DNA from 3 places in the Ruegeria sp. HKCCA5426 genome. Region 1 is predicted to be linked to each of the others. Evidence: riboswitches for the same ligand, from Rfam matches in the RefSeq annotation. Region 1 holds a riboswitch; each other region holds the start of a gene.
What was found. A riboswitch is a leader RNA that binds a small molecule or an ion and turns the genes downstream of it on or off. The one in region 1 is predicted to bind cobalamin.
Positions count from the first base shown of each region.

Region 1 (6,553 bases):
CCTGACGCTGACCCAATGGCTCTCGCCTGCTTATCCGGTGGGAGGGTTCGCGTATTCACACGGTCTGGAATGGGCGATCGAGTGCGGCAGCGTTGCCAACGCCGCCGACACAAAGGAGTGGGTTGCCGATGTGATCGAATACGGCTCTGGCCGGAATGATTGCATATTTCTTTCAGCCGCGTATTCGGCACAGACCACCACCTCCTTGTCCGAGGTGGATCAGGCTGCGCGCGCATTCTGCGCCTCGTCCGAGCGGTTGATGGAAACTCGACTGCTGGGAGAGGCGTTTTGCGGCATAACCGCAGATGTCTGGGCGGTGGAGCTGGGCACCCTGACCTACCCGGTCGCCGTGGGATACGCTGCACAGCGACAGGGCTTGCCGCTCGCCCTGACGGCCCAGATGTACCTGCAGGCCTTCATGTCCAATCTGGTCGCGTGTGCGACGCGTTTGGTACCGTTGGGTCAAACCGAAGGGCAGCGGATGATCCGCGATCTAACGCCTTTGTGTCAGCATGTGGCGACGGGCGCTGTGACCTTGGGGCTGGATGATCTGGGGTCGACGGTGTTTCTGACAGATGTCGCGTCGATGAAACACGAAACTCAATATTCAAGGATGTTCCGAACATGAGCAAAATGAACGGCCCCCTGCGCGTGGGCATCGGTGGTCCTGTTGGCGCAGGCAAGACAACTCTGACCGCCGCCCTGTCCGAAGCGCTGCGCGACAAGGTATCCGTTGGCGTGATCACCAACGACATCTATACCCGCGAAGATGCCGAGGCGCTGATGCGGATGCAAATTCTGCCGCAGGACCGGATCATCGGCGTCGAAACCGGCGGCTGCCCGCATACGGCCATTCGCGAGGATGCTTCGATCAACCTTGCGGCCGTTGCCGAGATGCAGGCGCGTCACCCCGACGTCGAGGTCGTTCTGATCGAAAGCGGTGGCGACAACTTGTCTGCCACATTCAGCCCGGAACTGGCGGACGTTACGCTCTATGTGATCGACGTGGCCGCGGGTGAAGAGATTCCGCGCAAAGGCGGTCCTGCGATCACCAAATCGGACGTCCTGATCATCAACAAGACCGATCTGGCCCCGCATGTTGGCGCGTCGCTAGAGGTGATGGACCGAGACGCAACAAAGATGCGCAACGGTCGCCCATTCGTGTTCACTTCGCTGCGGCATCGCAAGGGCGTGGATCAGGTCGTTGACCTGCTGGCGCAAATCGGGGGGCTGAATATTCCCGTCGCCGTGACCGAGGGGGCCGCCTAGCGCAGCCCCCCTGGCAATGGAATCTCATCTCGAGATTGCAGGCAAACTTTTCGACCTAGACAAAAGTGCCTTCGTCACTTCGTGTCCCTTGCTGTTTTAAACAACAAAAGAAAAACAAAAACCGACCCTATCGAGGTGGTAACAATACCCACTGGCAGTTCCTGAGGCGCAAGCAACAAGCGGCTGAGGATATCTGAACCGGTCAGCAAAGCCGCCCCGACGATGGCGGCGGCGGGCACAAGACGGGTGTGCAAAGGTCCAGCGATCCCACGTGCGATATGGGGCACCATGAGCCCCACAAAACCGATGACCCCCGCAACCGAAACAAAAACGGCGGTCGCTAGTGCCGCTACAAAAAACATGCGGAACCTCAATGCCTGTACCGGAACGCCCAGCGTCGCTGCCGTCAAGTCGCCGGTCAAAAGCGCATCCAGCCAGCGACTGCGCCACAGGGCATACATCAAGATCAGAAACATCCCGGCGCAGACCAGCGGAAATGTCTCCCATCGGGCCAGACCCAGACCGCCCAGCATCCAGAAGATGACCGAGTGCGCGGCGCGACTGTCGCCCGCAAATATCAGATAGTTCGTGATCGCCGAAAACAGAAACGAAACTGCCAACCCCGCAAGGATAAGCTTTTCCGGCGCACTGGTGCGCAATCCGTGAACCAGTGCCAGCACAATTCCCGACGCGACAAGCCCGCCACAAAATGCAGCCAGCGGCAGCGTCCAGAATCCCAGGATGTCGCCGGTCACCGTAATGACGATAACCGCACCCGCCGCCGCACCCGACGAAAGGCCGAACAGGAAGGGATCAGCCAAGTCGTTGCGTGTTGTGGTCTGAAGCACTACGCCGACAACGCCCAGCCCTGCACCGATCACGGCCGCAAACAATGCACGCGGCAAGCGAAGGTCAAAGACAATGCGGTGCAGCGGCGACACCTCGCCATCCGCCATGCCGGTGCCCAGCATCACCGCATCCAACGCAACCGCGGCTGGAATTTGCGTCGTGCCGTAAATGGTCGAAACCAGCAAAAGGGCGGTCACAACAACCGCCCCCAGCAAGAGTGTCAGGCCAAAACGGCCCATATTAGTTCAGGCCCGGGTGCATCGCGTCGGCCATTTTCGAAATCGCCGCGATATTTGCGGGTCCGGGAGTCAGTTCTTCGTAACGTAGGCCAATCCAGCGCTCGTTCCTGACCGCGTCGGTCTGCGACATCACGGGGTGTTCCTGCAGAAACTTGAACGTGTCTTCCGCGCCGTTGCCGGTCTGATAATCCAGCAGCACCAGAAATTCGGGGTTCGAAGCTGCCACAGCCTCCCACGAGGTGCGGCCCCAGCTTGTGTCCATGTCATGAGTGACATTCGCACCACCAGCTGCAGCGATCATCGCGTCAGGGATGGCGAATTTACCCGCGGTAAAGGGCGCGTCGGCTGGCCCATCCAGCAGGAAAACACGGGGTTTTGGCAGGTCCGCAGTCTGCGCCTGGATCGCTGCCAGTTCCTCTTTCCAGCCGGAAACCAGAGCCTCGGCCTTGTCTTCAACATGCATGACCTCGCCCAGACGAAGCACATCATCAAACAACAGGTCCATGCTGGCCTCGGGACGGTCCTTGTCCAGATGCACACAGCTTTCCGTTAGGATCATTGTCTTGATGCCAAAGGGTTCCAGCGTGTCGGGCGTCACGTCGCCCCCCGGCTTCATCCCATAGTACCAACCCGCGAAGAACAGGTCAGGCTCTACCGCCACAAGGTTCTCAACAGTTGGGTATTTCGGCGCAAGCTCGGGGATGTCACCGCGCAGCGTGTCAAACTCGGGGCTGGTCTTGTACCAGCCGGTGATGCCGGTCAGACCCACGATCTTGTCCTGCAGACCCAACGCAAAGGCCATGTCGGTCATGTTCATATCATGCACAACCAGACGCTCGGGCTGGGTGTCGAACACCAGCGGCGCACCGCAATTATCAACTGTGACTTCGTGCGCGACGGCACCACCTGCCAAAACGGTGGTCAACGCCACAGACAAGATCTGTTTCATTCAGAAATATTCCTATTCATAAGTTGTTATCGAGGTTTTTCGGATATCCAGCGCCCGGATCACGCGCCCTTCGTGGTGAAAGCACAGGTAATCGACGCCAAACGTGTCACTAACCCTGTCCGGGGTCAGCACATCGGCGACCAGCCCAAAACCGGTCAGCCGTGTATCTTTCATCAATGCCACATGAGTGGCAAATTCTGGGATCATCACCAGATCATGCAGGATCATCACCACAGTGATACCCAGTTCAGCGACCAGCGAAAGCATCCGCCCCTTCGTGTCTGGATCCAGATGGTTGGTGGGTTCGTCCAGAAACAAAAGCGTAGGATTCTGGGCCAAAGCACGGGCGATATGCGCGCGCTGGCGTTCCCCCCCGGACAGAAAGGCCATCTTTTTTTCGGCCAAAGCACTAAGCCCGGTAAGGCTCAGGATTCTGACCAGATCCGCGGCGTGTTCCTCGGCAGAGCGGTCTGCACGGATCGGAATCTGGCCCAGCGCCACATAATCCCGCAACAGCAACCTGCCATCCGGGAACTCCTGCTGACTGACCACGGCGATCGTCCGCGCCCGATCCCGTGCGGACATCTGTTTCAGGCTGCGTCCGTTGACCAGAACATCACCCTGATTCACCTCGTGCGCGCCGCATAACAGATTCAAAAGCGTCGTCTTGCCTGCCCCGTTGGGCCCGGCAATTGCAAGGATTGCGCCTTCGCATAATGTGAATGAGACCCCCTGCAGCAGTATATCGCCACTAAGAACCTGATGGGTCAGATCACGCGCAACCAAAATAGCTGGGTTGGTCATGGACACACCCCTTTTTGAATTTGGGGCATGCGGGACAGTGTCTTTGTGAACAGTTTTTCCGGACGCTCGGTCGCATTGGTCCAGCCATCTGCGCTGTTTTGGTATTGGTGGGCAAACTCAGTCAGTGCCTGGATATCCTGCGTATCAAGAATGTCACCAAAAAGGTACTGCGCTTTATCGACTGCCTGAAATCCGACAGTCACAGGCCGCGCGCATCCGGCCATGCAATCGACCATGCGGATGGAAAAACCATTTGGCAAACGATCGAACAGCGCGTCGGACAAGCCCTGCGCGTGTACCTCACCCTGACATGTTTTGCAGATGAGAAGAAAATGGTCAGGCGCTGACGGCATGGGTTCCTCCGCCTGCTTCAAAGCGCGGGCAGACAGTGCCGGAAATGTAAACACGATGTGCTCGTGTCATCAAAGCCTCCTTCCAGGACGCCCCGCCCCGGGTTGGTTAACATTTGATGGCAGGTCTCCTGACTTGCGGGTCGATGCTCGGCCATCCTTCCCGGCACTTGGGCCAGTGGGTTGTTGGCGTCGCTCACCGCTTACAGTTGCGGGGGCAGTCACGGACTTGGCGCCAAATGGCGGCCTCACCGTATTCCCTTTTCATCCCTTGGGCGCACCATCGGGAACCATCATCCGAACGAGTGCCCGAGATCACATGTCAGGTCAACGACAATATTGTGGCAGCCAATCAATTTTTGGCAGACGCAAAACCCCATTGACCAATCCAAAGTATAATTGTCCTACACCCCGCTTCGCGACCGCCATCCCGTGAGGCTGAAACCGGCAAACAAAACCGCGGCCACGCAGACGATTGAGGGACCCGCCGGTGTGTCAAACACATAAGCTGAGCGAAGTCCTGCTACGGCCGAGAAAGCCCCGATTGCCGCGGCAATCAATGCCATCGTTTCCGGAGATCGCGCCAGGCTGCGCGCGGCCGCCGCCGGAATGATCAGCATCGCGGCAATGAGCAACACGCCTACAACTTTGATCGCGACAGCAACCGTAACCGCCAGTGACAAAGTTAGGATCAACTGCTCGCGCTTGGGGTCGAACCCGGTGGCGTAGGCCAATTCTTCGTTCAGCGTAGCGGTCAGCAGTTGCGACCATCGCCATACGATCAACGCGACGACCAGCGCGGCCCCGCCCCAGATCACGACAAGATCGGTGCGCGAAACTGACAGTATGTCACCAAAAAGATAGGCCATCAGGTCGATGCGAATGCCCGACAAAAACGACACCGCGACAAGGCCAAAGGCAAGCGACGAATGCGCCATAACTCCAAGAAGGGTATCCATGGCATAACCGCGACCGGACAGCAATGTGACGGCCAACGCCATGATAAGCGCGACAACCAATGCGCCCAGAAAGACCGACATCTGGAAAGCCAGCGACAGCGCAACACCCAGGATCGCAGCATGAGCGGTGGCATCGCCAAAGTAAGCCATACGCCGCCAGACCACAAAACACCCAAGGGGGGCGGCTGCAATTGCCACGCCAATACCGGCGAGCGTTGCCCGCGTCATAAAATCATCAAGCATTATTCTGCCGCTTCGTGAGAGTGGTCGTGGTTGTGATCATGTTCGTGGCGATACAGGGCAAGCGCGCCACCGGTGCCTGTTCCAAACAGGGCGCGGTATTCTGGTGCCGAAGCAACCACGGCAGGCGACCCCTCGCAGCAGACATGACCATTGAGGCAGATCACCCTGTCCGAAGCACTCATCACAACGTGCAGCTCGTGGCTGATCATCAGGATGGCGCAACCGGTTTCCTGTCTCACCGCCTCGATCTGCTGGTAAAAACTGGCCGAGCCTCGCTGGTCGAGGCCTTGCGTGGCTTCATCCAGCAAAAGGATGTCGGGACGATTGATCAAAGCCCGCGCCAGCAATACGCGCTGAAACTGGCCCCCGGACAGTTGGGACATCTGGCGCTTCAAAAGATCCGGCACACCCGCCGCCGCCAGCGCCGCAGCGCAGTCATCTTTTGAAACACGGTGCGTCAGACGCATGAACCTTGCAACCGAGATCGGCAATGTCGGGTCAACATGCAGTTTTTGCGGCACATAGCCGATTTTCAGCCCAGGCTCCCGGGAAACATGGCCAGCAGAAGGATTTGTCGCACCGATGATGGCCCTAAGCAGACTGGTTTTGCCCGATCCGTTCGGGCCAACGATGGTGACGATCTCACCTGCCTCAATCGCCATATCCACATTTTGCAGAACGGTGTTCGCACCGTACCTTACGCTGAGTTTTTCAACGGTGATCAGGGTCATTTCTACGCCTTTTCGGTGCAGTCGGGGCAAAGCCCTTCGGCTTCTACAACCGTTCGTTCAATTTCGAAACCCGCCGCGCGTGCTGCAGCCCCCAAAACACCTTTGGCCGGAGTGGATTGCGCCTCGGCCACGGCTTCGCATTTTCGGCAGATCATGAAGG
Region 1 is NZ_WQGH01000003.1:320,799-327,351, reverse strand. It holds gene GOV87_RS06750 (urease accessory protein UreF) at 1-628, shown strand, start outside; gene ureG (urease accessory protein UreG) at 625-1,269, shown strand; gene GOV87_RS06740 (iron ABC transporter permease) at 1,344-2,357, opposite strand; gene GOV87_RS06735 (ABC transporter substrate-binding protein) at 2,359-3,306, opposite strand; gene GOV87_RS06730 (ABC transporter ATP-binding protein) at 3,319-4,110, opposite strand; gene GOV87_RS06725 (DUF1636 family protein) at 4,107-4,463, opposite strand; cobalamin riboswitch at 4,564-4,770, opposite strand; gene GOV87_RS06720 (iron chelate uptake ABC transporter family permease subunit) at 4,865-5,662, opposite strand; gene GOV87_RS06715 (metal ABC transporter ATP-binding protein) at 5,662-6,393, opposite strand; gene GOV87_RS06710 (Fur family transcriptional regulator) at 6,396-6,553, opposite strand, start outside.

Region 2 (6,553 bases), 160 kb from region 1:
GCTCCTCCGTGATACCGCCGGGTCCGTTGTTCACCAGTTGATGCGTCATTGGGATGAAACCCAGCCGATCCAGCGCCTCCCCCTGAACCAACAGCTTGCCACGCCACAGCAAAATGCACCGTGCCTCGGGATTCGCGCGCGCCAGCGCGATCTCATCTGCGTCTGCGCGAATATGCGCTGCACGATCCAGGCCAGAGCCACCAAACGTCACATGTTCCGCGTTTTTCATTGCAGTTCCTTCGGATTTTCCGCACAGGGCTGCCATGGCAGCCACGACGTTGCAATGGCTTTTCAGCTTCTTATGAAAAAGTTCCAGTGCCGCTGAAAAGCCTTAGCCTGACCTTGAAATTTGCACCTGATACGCTTTTTGTTGAAATTGATTAATAAAAAACTGCCAAAAGTAGAGTAGTGAAACCTCCCTCTTCCTTAATGACAGCGCAGATCCGGATATTGGCGACAACCGATCTGCACATGAATTTGACCGGATTCGACTATTATGCGGACACTACTGACCCTTCGATCGGCCTGAGCAGAACCGCAAGTCTGATCAAAGCGGCCCGAACGCAGGCCCAGTCTCAAGGGCGCCTTGTCTTGCTGTTCGACAATGGTGACGCCCTTCAAGGTGCGCCCATTGGTGAATGGGCCGTGGCGCAGACCGACAGCCGTCACATCCTGATGCAAGCCTTTGATGACCTTGGTTATGACGCCGTTGGATTGGGAAACCATGACTTTGGGTTCGGGCTTGAGGTACTGGACCGCATAGTCGCCCAAGCCACGTGCCCGGTCATTTGCAGCAATACCACCAGAGCCGACCGCCCGGCAAGCTGGCAGGCGCATACGATTCTTGACCGGAACATCAAAATGCAGGGGCAAGATCTGGTTTTGAAAATCGGTGTGTTCTCTGTCCTCCCACCGCAGACGGCCAAGTGGGAAGCGCACCGCCTGAAAGGTGCCGTTTCGGTAGAGGACATCCTGACGTGCGCCCATCGAAAAACGCGGGAATTGCGATCCGGGGGATGCGATCTGATTGTGGCACTTGCCCATACAGGGCTTGGCGCCGCTGCACCCGCGCCCAACCTTGAGAATGCGGCTATCCCCCTGGCAGCGGTGCCCGGAATTGATGCGATTATTGCTGGGCATTCCCACTTGACCCTGCCCGGCTCTGCTCATCAGGGTCTGAAGCATGTAGACCCACAACACGGTCTTGTTCACGGAAAACCGGTTGTGATGCCGGGCGCGGCCGGTTCGCATCTGGGCATCATTGACCTGACGTTGCACCAAAAAGACGCGGGCGGGTGGTCGATTGGGAACCAACATGTGGAACTGCATTCTGTTTCACCAGCGACGCCCGCGGCCCCGACGGAAGAGGACACTGATCTGAAGCGTCTGTTCGCACAAGCACATAAAGAGACACGGTTGCACTCGGCCAAGCCTGTCGGCGAAACGCGTCAGAATTTGCACAGTTATTTCAGCTTCTGTGCGCCGGACAGGGGGGCTTGCGCTGGTCGCGGCAGCGCAAGCCGCCGCGTTGCGCCCCTTCCTAAAAGGAACAACGCACGAGGGCCTACCGGTTCTGTCAGCCGTATCGCCTTCGAAATTCGGAGGGCGCGCAGGGCCACGATCCTTTACCGACGTTCCGGCGGGTCAAATCCGGCTTCGCCATGTCAACGACCTGAACATCTTTCCAAACGAAATGCAGGCCGTCGTGGTTTCGGGCGCGCAGATTAGAGACTGGCTTGAGATGTCGGCTGGCGTGCTCAATCAAATGCACGCAGGTCAACAAATCGAACTGCGGAATTCCGCTCGCGCCGGTTACAATTTTGATATCCTGCACGGCCTTAGCCACCAGATCGACCTTGGTATGCCCGCGCGGTTCGACGCGGGCGGCAATTTGACGAATTCATCGCATAACCGCGTCAAGAATATTCGCCTTGCCGAGCACCCTATCGACGATCAGCAATCCTTTGTTGTTGCCCTCAACAACTACCGGGCCAGCGGAGGTGGGCATTTCCCCTTCGTAGACACCGCAAGGCAGATTCCGTTACCAGTTTTGTCGATCCAATGCATTGTTCGGGATTATGTCGCGGGCCGCCTTCCCGCGGATCCGTTGGCGGATGCGCCGCGGCCATTCACACTCAGACCGCTATCCGGGGCGTTTGCGATTCTCAGAACCAGTCCCAAGGCGCAGCACCATTTAGCTGAATTGCAGACGTATAACCCGTCAGTCATTGGGCGCGATGACGATGGTTTTTTACTAATCCGGCTTACGCTGTGACGGGTTGTCATCCGCAAACGAAATGCATATATCCACCCCTGAGAGGTTGGCGCGGGCGAGCGCCTCGCCAACCTGGTCAGGTCCGGAAGGAAGCAGCCACAACGAGCCCCGCTTGGGTCGATGTCCAACCTCTCACTTCCCCCCACATGCTTAAGGCTATTCCGCGATCCGGCATGAACAAGCCCGCCGCCCTATCGGGAAGACAACCCTGCGTCTAAAGCGGTGACAAAGCCCGCTTGACTCGGACCGATTTCACCGGATAGCGATGACTTGATGGTTCTCGACCCGGCTTACCGGGAAGGGATGAAAAGGGAACACGGTGCGGTCCTACCCCGGCGATGCCGAAACGGACCAATGCCGCGACTGCCCCCGCAACTGTAAGCGGTGAGCAATGCCGAGACACCACTGGCCCAACGGCTGGGAAGGTCGGCAAAGCGATGACCCGCAAGTCAGGAGACCTGCCATCTGACTGAAACCGAAACTCGGGCGGGGTGTCCGGGCAGGTCAAAGCCGCACAAAGCGACCTGACCCACGCCCCCCGTCCATCGCGCGGAGGGCGTACAATGATCTGGAAGACAAAAACGCACGAGTTTTCTGCAACAATTTGTCAGAAAACCGGCAAACCGTGTCCGGCCTTGGCAAGGATGGCACGTGCCATGGCGGACGCGATAGCAACAGCGCAGCCTGTCACAACCAAAGAGTTCGAGGTCGAAGGCAGCGGAGAGCTTTCGCATTGCGCAGAAGGGTGCACAGCACGGTTTCGCGCCCATTCAGATCTGATCAGGGTATATTGTGGAACGGCCCTGGAAACCCCGACAACAAAGTTGGACGATTACGCCGACATGATGTTCGGGACCAGCCTGTCGGCCATGCCAACCGGAACGCTGTCCGATATGCCCTGCGCAATGCTCGAGGTTACAACCTTGGGACTGCGTCCCGCGGCTGGTGACCCACAACCAGCCATGGCGTGACGTCAAAGCCCGGTTGATGCCGGTGCCGTGGCCCAAGCCATCTGCGCGTCGGTTTCGACGGCGCACGGCCGGACAGCGCGCAACCGGCGCAGCGCCTTATCCGGGGCTTCACCGCCTTCGACCAGCAAGCGCAACACAATCATGCCGGACCGCCCGCATCCGCCCCGGCAATGAACCAAGACCCGTCCACCCGCAGACAGGACGCGGTGTGCATCGGTGCTGGCGTTTGGCCAATCACACCTTACGTTCGATGACGGTGCGCCAAAATCCTGCACCGGAAGATGAACCCAAGTGATTGCGCGGCTCTGCAGGTCGCGCCAGAGGTTGTGCGCTCCTGCGGCTTCCAACTCACCGGAGGTTGTCATCGAAATCACCATGACTGGGCGCCATTGCATGATCCGCTCAAGATCCCCGGCAAAGTCGCCGAGCCGACCTGGCATTTGCGCCAAGCCCAACAGACCGGACCGAACCGGCATTGAGTAAATTTCAAACCTGTCCAAGGTGCGCACTCTGCCCGAAGGAAATGGCTGGGCAAGCCGATACACGCCCACCCGAACCTGTATCCAATGCGCCGCAGTAATCCAAATCGAATTTCATCGCTCCCTGCGGTGGACGTGAGCGGCAGGGGTCACTACGCTGCAAAGCTGATACGAATCCGACAGAGCAGACATGACCGAAACACCAAGCCCCGCCTATCAGGTGCTCGCCCGCAAATACCGTCCTGAAACTTTTGCCGACCTCGTGGGCCAGGACGCCATGGTACGCACCCTGAAAAACGCGTTCGAGGCCGACCGGATAGCGCAGGCCTTTGTCATGACCGGCATTCGCGGTACCGGCAAAACCACCACCGCGCGGATCATTGCCAAGGGCATGAACTGCATCGGACCAGACGGTGAAGGCAAAGCGACAATCGAACCCTGCGGCCAGTGCGAACACTGCGTGGCCATCATGGAGGGCCGCCATGTCGACGTAATGGAGATGGACGCCGCAAGCCGCACCGGTGTGAACGACATTCGCGAGATCATCGAAAGCGTCCGCTATCGTGCCGCCAGTGCGCGCTACAAGATATACATCATCGACGAAGTTCACATGCTGTCGAACAGCGCGTTCAACGCTTTGCTCAAAACCCTTGAAGAACCGCCAGAGCATGTGAAGTTCATCTTTGCCACAACCGAAATCCGCAAGGTTCCGGTGACGGTCCTGTCGCGGTGTCAACGCTTCGACCTGCGCCGGATCGAACCCGAAGACATGATCGGCCTGCTGAAAAAAATCGCAACTGCCGAGAACGCTCAGATTGCCGAGGACGCCTTGGCGCTGATCACTCGTGCGGCGGAAGGTTCGGCCCGGGATGCGACCTCGCTGCTGGATCAAGCCATTTCGCATGGTGCCGGGGAAACCAGCGCGGATCAGGTGCGGGCCATGCTGGGGTTGGCTGATCGCGGGCGGGTGCTGGACCTGATGGACATGATCCTGCGCGGCGATACCGCCGGAGCGTTGACGGAGCTTGGCGGTCAATATGCCGAAGGTGCCGACCCGCTGGCCGTACTGCGCGATCTGGCCGAGATCACGCATTGGGTCTCGGTGGTCAAGATTACGCCGGACGCAGCCGAAGATCCGACAGTCTCGCCTGACGAACGCGCCCGGGGCGTCCAGATGGCCGAGGCCCTTCCCATGCGCATTCTGACCCGGATGTGGCAGATGTTGCTGAAAGCACTCGAAGAAGTTTCGGCAGCGCCCAATGCCATGATGTCCGCAGAAATGGCTATCATCCGGCTGACCCATGTCGCCGACCTGCCCACCCCGGAAGAGCTGATCAGACGTCTTCAGGACGCCCCGCCCCCTGCCCCGAACGGCGGGCCCGGCGGTGGAATGTCAGCGCCGACACAGGGCACCGTTCAGGCACATGCGCCAGCGGCACAATCCTACGCGGCGCCAGCGGGTGGTGGCGCGGGCGCACCCAGCGCGGCTTTGGCGCGGGACACACAGACCGCTCTGGCCCGGTATCCGACATTCGAACATGTGGTTGAACTGATCCGCACAAACCGGGATGTGAAACTGCTGGTCGAGGTTGAAAACGGCGTGCGTCTGGTTTCGTACCAGCCGGGGCGGATCGAATTTACTCCGGCCGACAACGCTCCGACGGATTTGGCGCAACGACTGGGGTCAGCGTTGCAACGCTGGACCGGAAATCGTTGGGCGGTATCGGTCGTATCGGACGGCGACATGGCGACAATTGCCGAAGTCAGGGACGCGGCAGACCTCGCCCTGCGCGCTGAGGCCGAGCAGCATCCGCTGGTTCAGGCGGTGCTGAAACAATTCCCCAAGGCTCGGATCAAAAGGATCGAAACGCCCGAGGAACGCGCCGCAAAGGTCGAAACCGAAGCCTTGCCCGAAGTCGAAGACGAATGGGACCCGTTCGAAGAGGACTGAACCCTTCGCGAAAAACACCCGAAATACTCCCGCACCCGCCACGGACCATCGGCTGACGCCGACGGCCCTGAGCGGACTTGGGCCCGGCAGCGCGGGCAAGGCCCGCGCTGCCGGGCCCAACGGGAGAAAAGGTCTTGCCAAAGACCTTGACGTCAGGCGGGAGACCTACGGCCCTTGTGCCCCGCGGGTGCCGCCCGTATTTAGGCTTCAAACGGACTTACAGGAGAAACACGATGCTCAAAGGACTCGGCGGTCTGGGCGACATGGCCAAGATGATGAAATCCGCACAGGATTTGCAGACCAAGATGACCGACATGCAGGAAGAACTGAACACCATCATGGTTGTCGGCGAATCTGGTGCCGGGCTGGTCAAGGCCACCGCAACTGCAAAAGGCGAGCTGAAAGGTCTGGACATCGACCCGTCGATCTTCAATGGCGACGACAAGGAAGTGGTCGAGGACCTGATCCTTGCTGCCATCAAGGACGCACAGACCAAAGCCGCAGAGCGGTCGCAGGAAGAAATGGCAAAGCTCACCGAAAGCATGGGCCTGCCCGCAGACATCAAGCTGCCGTTCTGATAGACACTCCTGACGAAACACAGGCCGGGCGCGCATGCCCGGCCCATTTGCAGGAGCGCGCGCAGTGAGTTCGAACAGCGACATCGACAACCTGATCGACCTGTTGGCCAAGCTGCCGGGTCTGGGTCCGCGCTCGGCCCGCCGCGCAGTGCTGCACCTGATCCGCAAGCGTGCCCTGCTGCTGACGCCCCTGTCAGACGCCATGCAACAGGTCGCTATCACCGCCCGCGAATGCCTGAACTGTGGCAACGTCGGCACCACCGATATCTGCGATATCTGCGACAGCGAGGCCCGCGCGA
Region 2 is NZ_WQGH01000003.1:162,626-169,178, reverse strand. It holds gene nudC (NAD(+) diphosphatase) at 1-229, opposite strand, end outside; gene GOV87_RS20640 (hypothetical protein) at 472-1,728, shown strand; gene GOV87_RS20400 (5'-nucleotidase C-terminal domain-containing protein) at 1,649-2,275, shown strand; RNA gene ffs (signal recognition particle sRNA small type) at 2,315-2,413, shown strand; cobalamin riboswitch at 2,533-2,756, shown strand; gene GOV87_RS05955 (hypothetical protein) at 2,932-3,246, shown strand; gene GOV87_RS05950 (dual specificity protein phosphatase family protein) at 3,249-3,746, opposite strand; gene GOV87_RS05945 (DNA polymerase III subunit gamma/tau) at 3,916-5,676, shown strand; gene GOV87_RS05940 (YbaB/EbfC family nucleoid-associated protein) at 5,910-6,254, shown strand; gene recR (recombination mediator RecR) at 6,319-6,553, shown strand, end outside.
Region 2: another riboswitch for cobalamin. It lies ahead of GOV87_RS05955 (hypothetical protein); the one in region 1 lies ahead of GOV87_RS06725 (DUF1636 family protein).

Region 3 (6,553 bases), on a different contig from region 1:
GCGACCCAGAGCTGCTTTCAAGAACTTGACGGAGCACTGAACAACCTAGTGAACCAACCACAGAACGCGGAGCACCAGCGCGCAGTATCAGAGAAACTGACCGCTCTGCGCCAATCACTCGAAGAATTCGTTTCAGAGTTCACTCCGCAAGACTATGATCGCGTTCTAGAAATTTCGTTCGACACTTTCGACCAAGAACTGGCTGACGAGATATCCAGAAAAATTCAAGAAAATGCGATGACGCCAAGTGTTGCTCGAGAATTCGTCCAAAAGCTATCGTCTGATCGCACTCAAACCTTTCAGCAACTCAATCAGTTTGCCTCAAATCTCAAGTTTTTCGGTTTCGGTTATCCAACTCCGACGGAAGGAACGACCGAAGTAGGCTTCCAGATACCGCGCGCAATCTTCGAAAATGAGTTCGAAAGTATGCTGGGCGAGCTTAAAGACATCCGAAATATGGTTCGCTTCTTTTCTGTTACTGCTACAGGCCAATATCAAAAAGCTTCTGTCGGCAGCATTTCGACTACAGACCCACTGTTTTTCCTTATCATGGCAAAGGAAATAGCTCTCATGTTCGGGGGCGTCGTAACTTGGGGAATCGGCGTCTGGTATTCTGTCGAGCAAATCAGAAAAACTCGAGCTGAAACCGCGCAGATCGAGGCCTTTACGCCAAAGGAGATCGAGGAGTTTTTCGACAAAAAGATTGAAAAAACCATCAAACTAGAAGTCGAGAAGAAGGTGGCATCTCTTCTTAAGGAGGGTAAAGCTACCAAAGCTCAACAGGGAGAGTTAAAAGGGCAACTGACTTGGGCACTTAACTCTCTGTTGGCGAAAATGGAGCGGGGCCTGACTATCGAACTGAGGATAGCGCCACCCAGCGAAACAGAGGAAGATGACGCGGACGAAACCGTTGATGAGAGTGAAGCCGAAATCTACGATCAACTGTTGGAAACGCAAAACCAGTTGATCTTCCCAGAGCCTAGTGATGACCCAATTCTCGGGATACCAAAGCTAAAAGATGATGAAGGTTAAGGCGATTTGGTTGTGAGAGAGTTCGCAACCAAATCCCGCAACAAATCCCGCAACATTTCTTGGTTACGAAGAATGCGAGGCTCGCTTAAGCATCTGTTTTTATTATCAATTAGTTCAGATTGGGTTCGATTTTAAAACAGGTACTCGCCTCCATTTTATTCTAAATCATCGACTTAGCTCTGTGGTGCTCGAGTTAAGCACTTAGGCAATAGCGCCCTCCCTGCGCCTAAGCCCATCAAGAAATGGCATTTTTGTTCCCGTAGGCCTTACCCTGCTTCTGTTGCTAGAAAAGCGATCCTGCCCACAGGAGGACCGCTGCGCGCCCGGTGGACAAGCGCGCGGCGGCAAGGTGACGGAATTCATGAATAACTAAACGGCGTTGCGACCCTGAGGGACGACCTCGTACCCTGGCTCTTCGGGTTCATCGTCTTCCATCTCGGGTGGAAACCCTGGGGCGCTGACATCCAGCCCCGTCGCATCCTCCAGGCGCCGGATAATGTTCGGCGAAAGCTCCCGCTCTCCGTAACGTGCGATGGCGTCGTCAAAAATGCGGATCATCAGCGGGTTCATTTCAAGCGGAACACCGGCGCGGTCTGCCACCTCCTGAAACAGGCCGATGTCCTTTTTCACAAGGTCCATTGTGAATGAGATATCCCGCGATCCGTTCAAAATGACCTGGCTTTCTGTCTCATGGACAAAGGATGTACCCGAAGAGATCTTGATGGCCTCATACGTGGTATTCAGGTCCATACCGGCCGCCTTGGCGGTGACCAATGCTTCGGCGCAAGTGATCAGATTCGCCGTGGCCAGATAGTTTGTCAGGACCTTCAGTACCGAGGCCGAGCCGAGATCACCGGTGTGCAGGATGCGCCGGCCCATTGTCGTCAGAAATGGCAGGATACGCTCAAAGGTATCCCGGTCACAGCCCGCAAAGATCGAGATGTTGCCCGTCGCAGCGCGGTGGCACCCGCCCGACACAGGGCAATCCACCGCTGCGCCGCCGCGTTCGATTACAAGGGCACCCAGCCGTTTGACCTCGGCCTCGTCGGTGGTGGACATCTCCATCCAGATCTTGCCGGTACGGACATTGGGCAGCATCTCTTGCATCACCGCATACGACGCGGCGGGTGATGGCAGGCAGGTAATGACCGCATCGCTGTCGCGCATCAACTGCGCAGGGCTTTCGGCGGCCTTTGCACCCTGCGCAACAAATTCAGCCACCAGATCGGGATTAAGATCATGCACGGTCAGGTCGATCCCGTTGCGAAGCAAGGATCCCGATAGTTTTCCACCCACATTGCCCAGCCCGATAAAGCCTACCTTCATGCGACATACCTCTCTTGTTTAGGACATGGCAGCATGACGCTTGCCCCCAAGTCATGCCGCCCAGCGACGCTGTCAGGTCGCTTTTTCACTCTGGTAGCGCAGATATCTGCGAGTCGCTTGACAATCCCCTGCCGGGTGCCGCATGTCCGATCCGTTGGTGTCCATCTGAGGATGGATGAAAAGGGAATGTGTCAGCGGGTCTTCCGTGAAACACAGCCGCCCCCGCGACCGTGACCGGAGAGGGTGCCCAAAGCCACTGGCCAAAAAGGTCGGGAAGGCGGGACATCTGACAGGGCTATGCCCCGATATCCGCAAGCCGGGAGACCTGCCAACGCCCGAAGATGTAACCGGACGGGGTGTTCCGGTGTCGGGTCCATGTCGCAACGCGTGGCCCGCATGAGACCCCGTCCCCCACAAAGAGGATTTGGGGGGATGAGAGACGTGACCGATACTGCACCAGTCGAGCTGCTGGTCTGCACCACCTGTCGCCGAGGACTGCCCGTCGAGGACGACGCGCAGCGGCCCGGCGCATTGCTGCACAAAGCCCTTGAACAGGCCACGCTGCCAGAGGGCGTTATCCTGAAAGCCGTAGAATGCCTGTCGAATTGTGATCAGGGCTGTTCCATCGTTCTACGCGGTGGGCCCGAACGCTGGACGTTCGTGTATGAGCACCTGAATGAAAGCGACCATGTCGAAACCATCGTCGAAGGTGCGACCAAGTACCTTGCGACCGAAGACGGCTTAGTCAAATGGCGCGAACGCCCCGAACATTTCCGCAAAAACTGCGCGGCCCGCATTCCCCCGATTGGAGCCCAGAAATGAGCAACTTGGAAAAACTCCCCGTCACCGTGATCACCGGCTTTTTGGGCTCGGGCAAAACAACTTTGGTTAAGCACCTGATGCAGAACCCGCAGGGCAAACGTCTGGCCGTGGTGGTCAATGAGTTCGGCGATGTTGGCGTCGATGGCGACATCCTGAAATCCTGCTCGATCCCGGATTGCCCGGCAGAGAACATCATGGAACTGGCGAACGGCTGCATCTGCTGCACCGTGGCCGACGACTTCATCCCGACCATCGAAGCTCTGATGGCGCTGGAGCCGCGTCCCGATCACATCCTGATCGAAACCTCTGGCCTCGCCCTGCCCAAGCCGCTGCTGAAGGCGTTCGACTGGCCCGATATCCGTTCGAAAATCACCGTCGATGGCGTGATCGCGCTGGCCGATGCCGAGGCTGTGGCTGCCGGTCGCTTTGCGCCGAATGTCGAGGCCGTGGACGCTCAGCGTCTGGCCGATGACTCGATTGACCATGAAACGCCCCTATCCGAGGTGTTTGAGGATCAGATTTCCTGCGCCGATATCATCCTGCTGACCAAGCCGGATCTGGCCGGTCCCGAAGGCGTCGCCAAAGCGCGCGAGATCATCGCCGCCGAGTCCCCTCGCCCGCTGCCTGTGGTTGAGGTTGCCGAAGGTGCCGTGGACGTCCGTGTTGTGTTAGGACTTGAAGCGGCTGCCGAGGATGACATGGATGCGCGCCCCAGCCATCATGACGGTCACGACGACCACGAACATGACGATTTCGAAAGCATCATCGTCGAACTGCCCGAACAGGCCGACCCGGCCGATCTGGTGGCCAAAATCGAACGTCTGGCGTCTGAACTGAACATCCTGCGCGTCAAAGGCTATGCCGCCGTTCAAGGCAAACCGATGCGCCTGCTGGTGCAGGCCGTGGGCGCGCGCGTGCGTCATCAGTATGATCGCCTTTGGGAACCGGATGAGGCGCGCCGCTCGCGGTTGGTCGTCATCGCCGAGCATGACGATATAAAGGAAGCGGAAATCCGTGATATCCTTGTGGGTGTGAAAGAGGCCGCCGAGTAAATCATGCACGTCGTCTTCCGCGAAAGCCACGGGCTCGAGGAATCCGAGACCCCGACCGATCTGGGCCAGAGCCCGGCGGATTTGGTGGTGCTTTCTTTTTCCGACAGTGACCTAGGCGCATTCGCGGCGGGCTGGCATCGCGGTGGCGGGCCCGAGGGGCGGATGCCGACCCTGCGGCTGGCCAATCTGACGGCGCTGAAACATCCTCTGTCCGTTGACACCTATGTGGAGCAGACTTTGGAGGGTGCCAAGGGTATCCTGATCCGCCTGATTGGCGGGGTGCCCTATTGGGCCTATGGCTTGCAACAGGTTCTGGCGCTGGCGCAGGCCAAAGGAATTGCTGTGGCCGTGCTGCCCGCCGATGGGCGCGAGGATACGCGGCTGGATGACTATTCCACCCTGCCCGTGTCAACCCTGCAGCGCTTGGCACATCTGTGCGACACGGGGGGCGAGGTCGCAGCACAAGCCGCTTTGGCGCAGATGGCGCTGGCAGCGGGGTTGTATGCGGGTCCGGTGATGGGGGCCAAGACCATCCCCGACTGCGGTGTTTGGTGCCCGGATCGCGGCGTGATCCCGGCAGAACAGGCGTTTTCCGGCCATGCGAAACGCGTTGTGGTCAGTTTCTACCGCGCCTATCTCACATCCGCAGACACCGCCCCCGTGGCGGCCCTGATCCGCAGCCTGCGTGCGCGCGGGTTTCAGGCTGTGGGCCTGTTCGCCCCCTCGTTGAAAGCCCCCGCCGCCGCCGACTGGCTGCGCGACACCATCGTATCGCTTTCTCCGTCGGCGATCCTCAACGCCACGTCTTTCTCGGGAAAGGGCGCCTCTGGTACCTCGCCCTTGGACGCAGCGAATGTCCCCGTGTTTCAGGTCGCGCTGGCCACCTCACGCCGCAAAGCCTGGGCCGAGGCGGAACGAGGTCTGTCCCCCGCCGACCTTGCCATGCATGTCGTTCTGCCCGAGGTGGACGGGCGGATCAACGCAGGCATCGCCTCGTTCAAGGAACCGGGCAAGCGTGATCCGCATCTGGAATATTCCCGCTTTGCCCACCGGGCCGAGGAGGAACGGATCGAAGCTATCCTTGACCGCGTCACCGGCTGGCTGAATCTGCAGGACAAACCCAAATCCGATCGGTTGCCTGCGCTGGTGTTGTCCACCTATCCCGGCAAGGACTGGCAGATGGCCCATGCGGTTGGTCTGGACGCGCTGGCCTCGGCCGAGGCGATGCTGCGTGACCTTCGGGCCGAGGGCTACGATACCGCGCCCGCCGAACCAATTGCCGATACGCTTCTGGACGCGCGCATTTCATGGCCACTGACTGAGTATCAAACCGCACTGGCGGACCTGCCCGAACAACTGCGCACCGACCTGCAAACGGTCTGGGGCGCACCCGAGGATGATCCCGCCTGCACTGACGGCGCATTCCACTTCACCGCCCTGCGCCGGGGCAAAGCTCTGGTCGCGCTGCAACCCGAACGCGGCACGCCTGAATTGCGCGATGACGATTATCATGATCTCTCGCGCACCCCGCGCCACAGCTATGTTGCGTTTTACCTGTGGCTCCGCAAAAGCCTTGGCGCCGATGCGCTGATCCATATCGGTGCGCATGGCACATTGGAATGGTTGCCGGGTAAATCCGTCGCCCTGTCCGCTGCTTGCTGGCCCGAAGCACTGATCCGCGATCTGCCCGTGATCTACCCCTTCATCGTCAACGACCCCGGCGAGGCCGCGCAGGCCAAACGCCGGATCGGCGCGGTTACGCTGGGCCACATCCCACCCGCGCTGAAGGAAAGCGGCACGCCGGATCGGATGGTGCGGCTGGAATCCCTGTTGGACGAATTCTCGAACGCCGACGGTCTGGACCCCAAGCGCCGTGACCGGCTGCAAGAGGATATCCGGGATGAGGCGCAGGCCATCGGGTTGGAAAGCGATCTAGGGTTGGATCAGGCCACCTGCACCGCCGAGGCGATCACCCGCATCGACCGCTTTGTCTGCGACATCAAGGAAAGCCAGTTTGGCGACGGTCTGCACATCTTTGGCCGCGTGCCAGAAATCACTGGCAGTTTCGATCCCGCGCCCTCGGCCCAATCTGAACGAAGCGCTCTGATCGACGCGCTGGCCGGAAAGCGGATCGAAGCTGGGCCGTCCGGTTCGCCTTATCGCGGGCGCTCGGACGTGCTGCCTACGGGCCGTAACCTCTATACCACCGACCCGCGTTCGGTCCCGACCCGCGCGGCTTATGCGCAGGGCGTCAAACTGGCCGAGGAGCTTGTGCGGCGACATTTGCAAGAGGAAGGCGATTACCCAAAAGGCCTAATCGT
Region 3 is NZ_WQGH01000002.1:161,000-167,552, forward strand. It holds gene GOV87_RS03345 (hypothetical protein) at 1-1,032, shown strand, start outside; gene GOV87_RS03350 (NAD(P)-dependent oxidoreductase) at 1,402-2,358, opposite strand; cobalamin riboswitch at 2,497-2,706, shown strand; gene GOV87_RS03355 (DUF1636 domain-containing protein) at 2,791-3,180, shown strand; gene cobW (cobalamin biosynthesis protein CobW) at 3,177-4,232, shown strand; gene cobN (cobaltochelatase subunit CobN) at 4,236-6,553, shown strand, end outside.
Region 3: another riboswitch for cobalamin. It lies ahead of GOV87_RS03355 (DUF1636 domain-containing protein); the one in region 1 lies ahead of GOV87_RS06725 (DUF1636 family protein).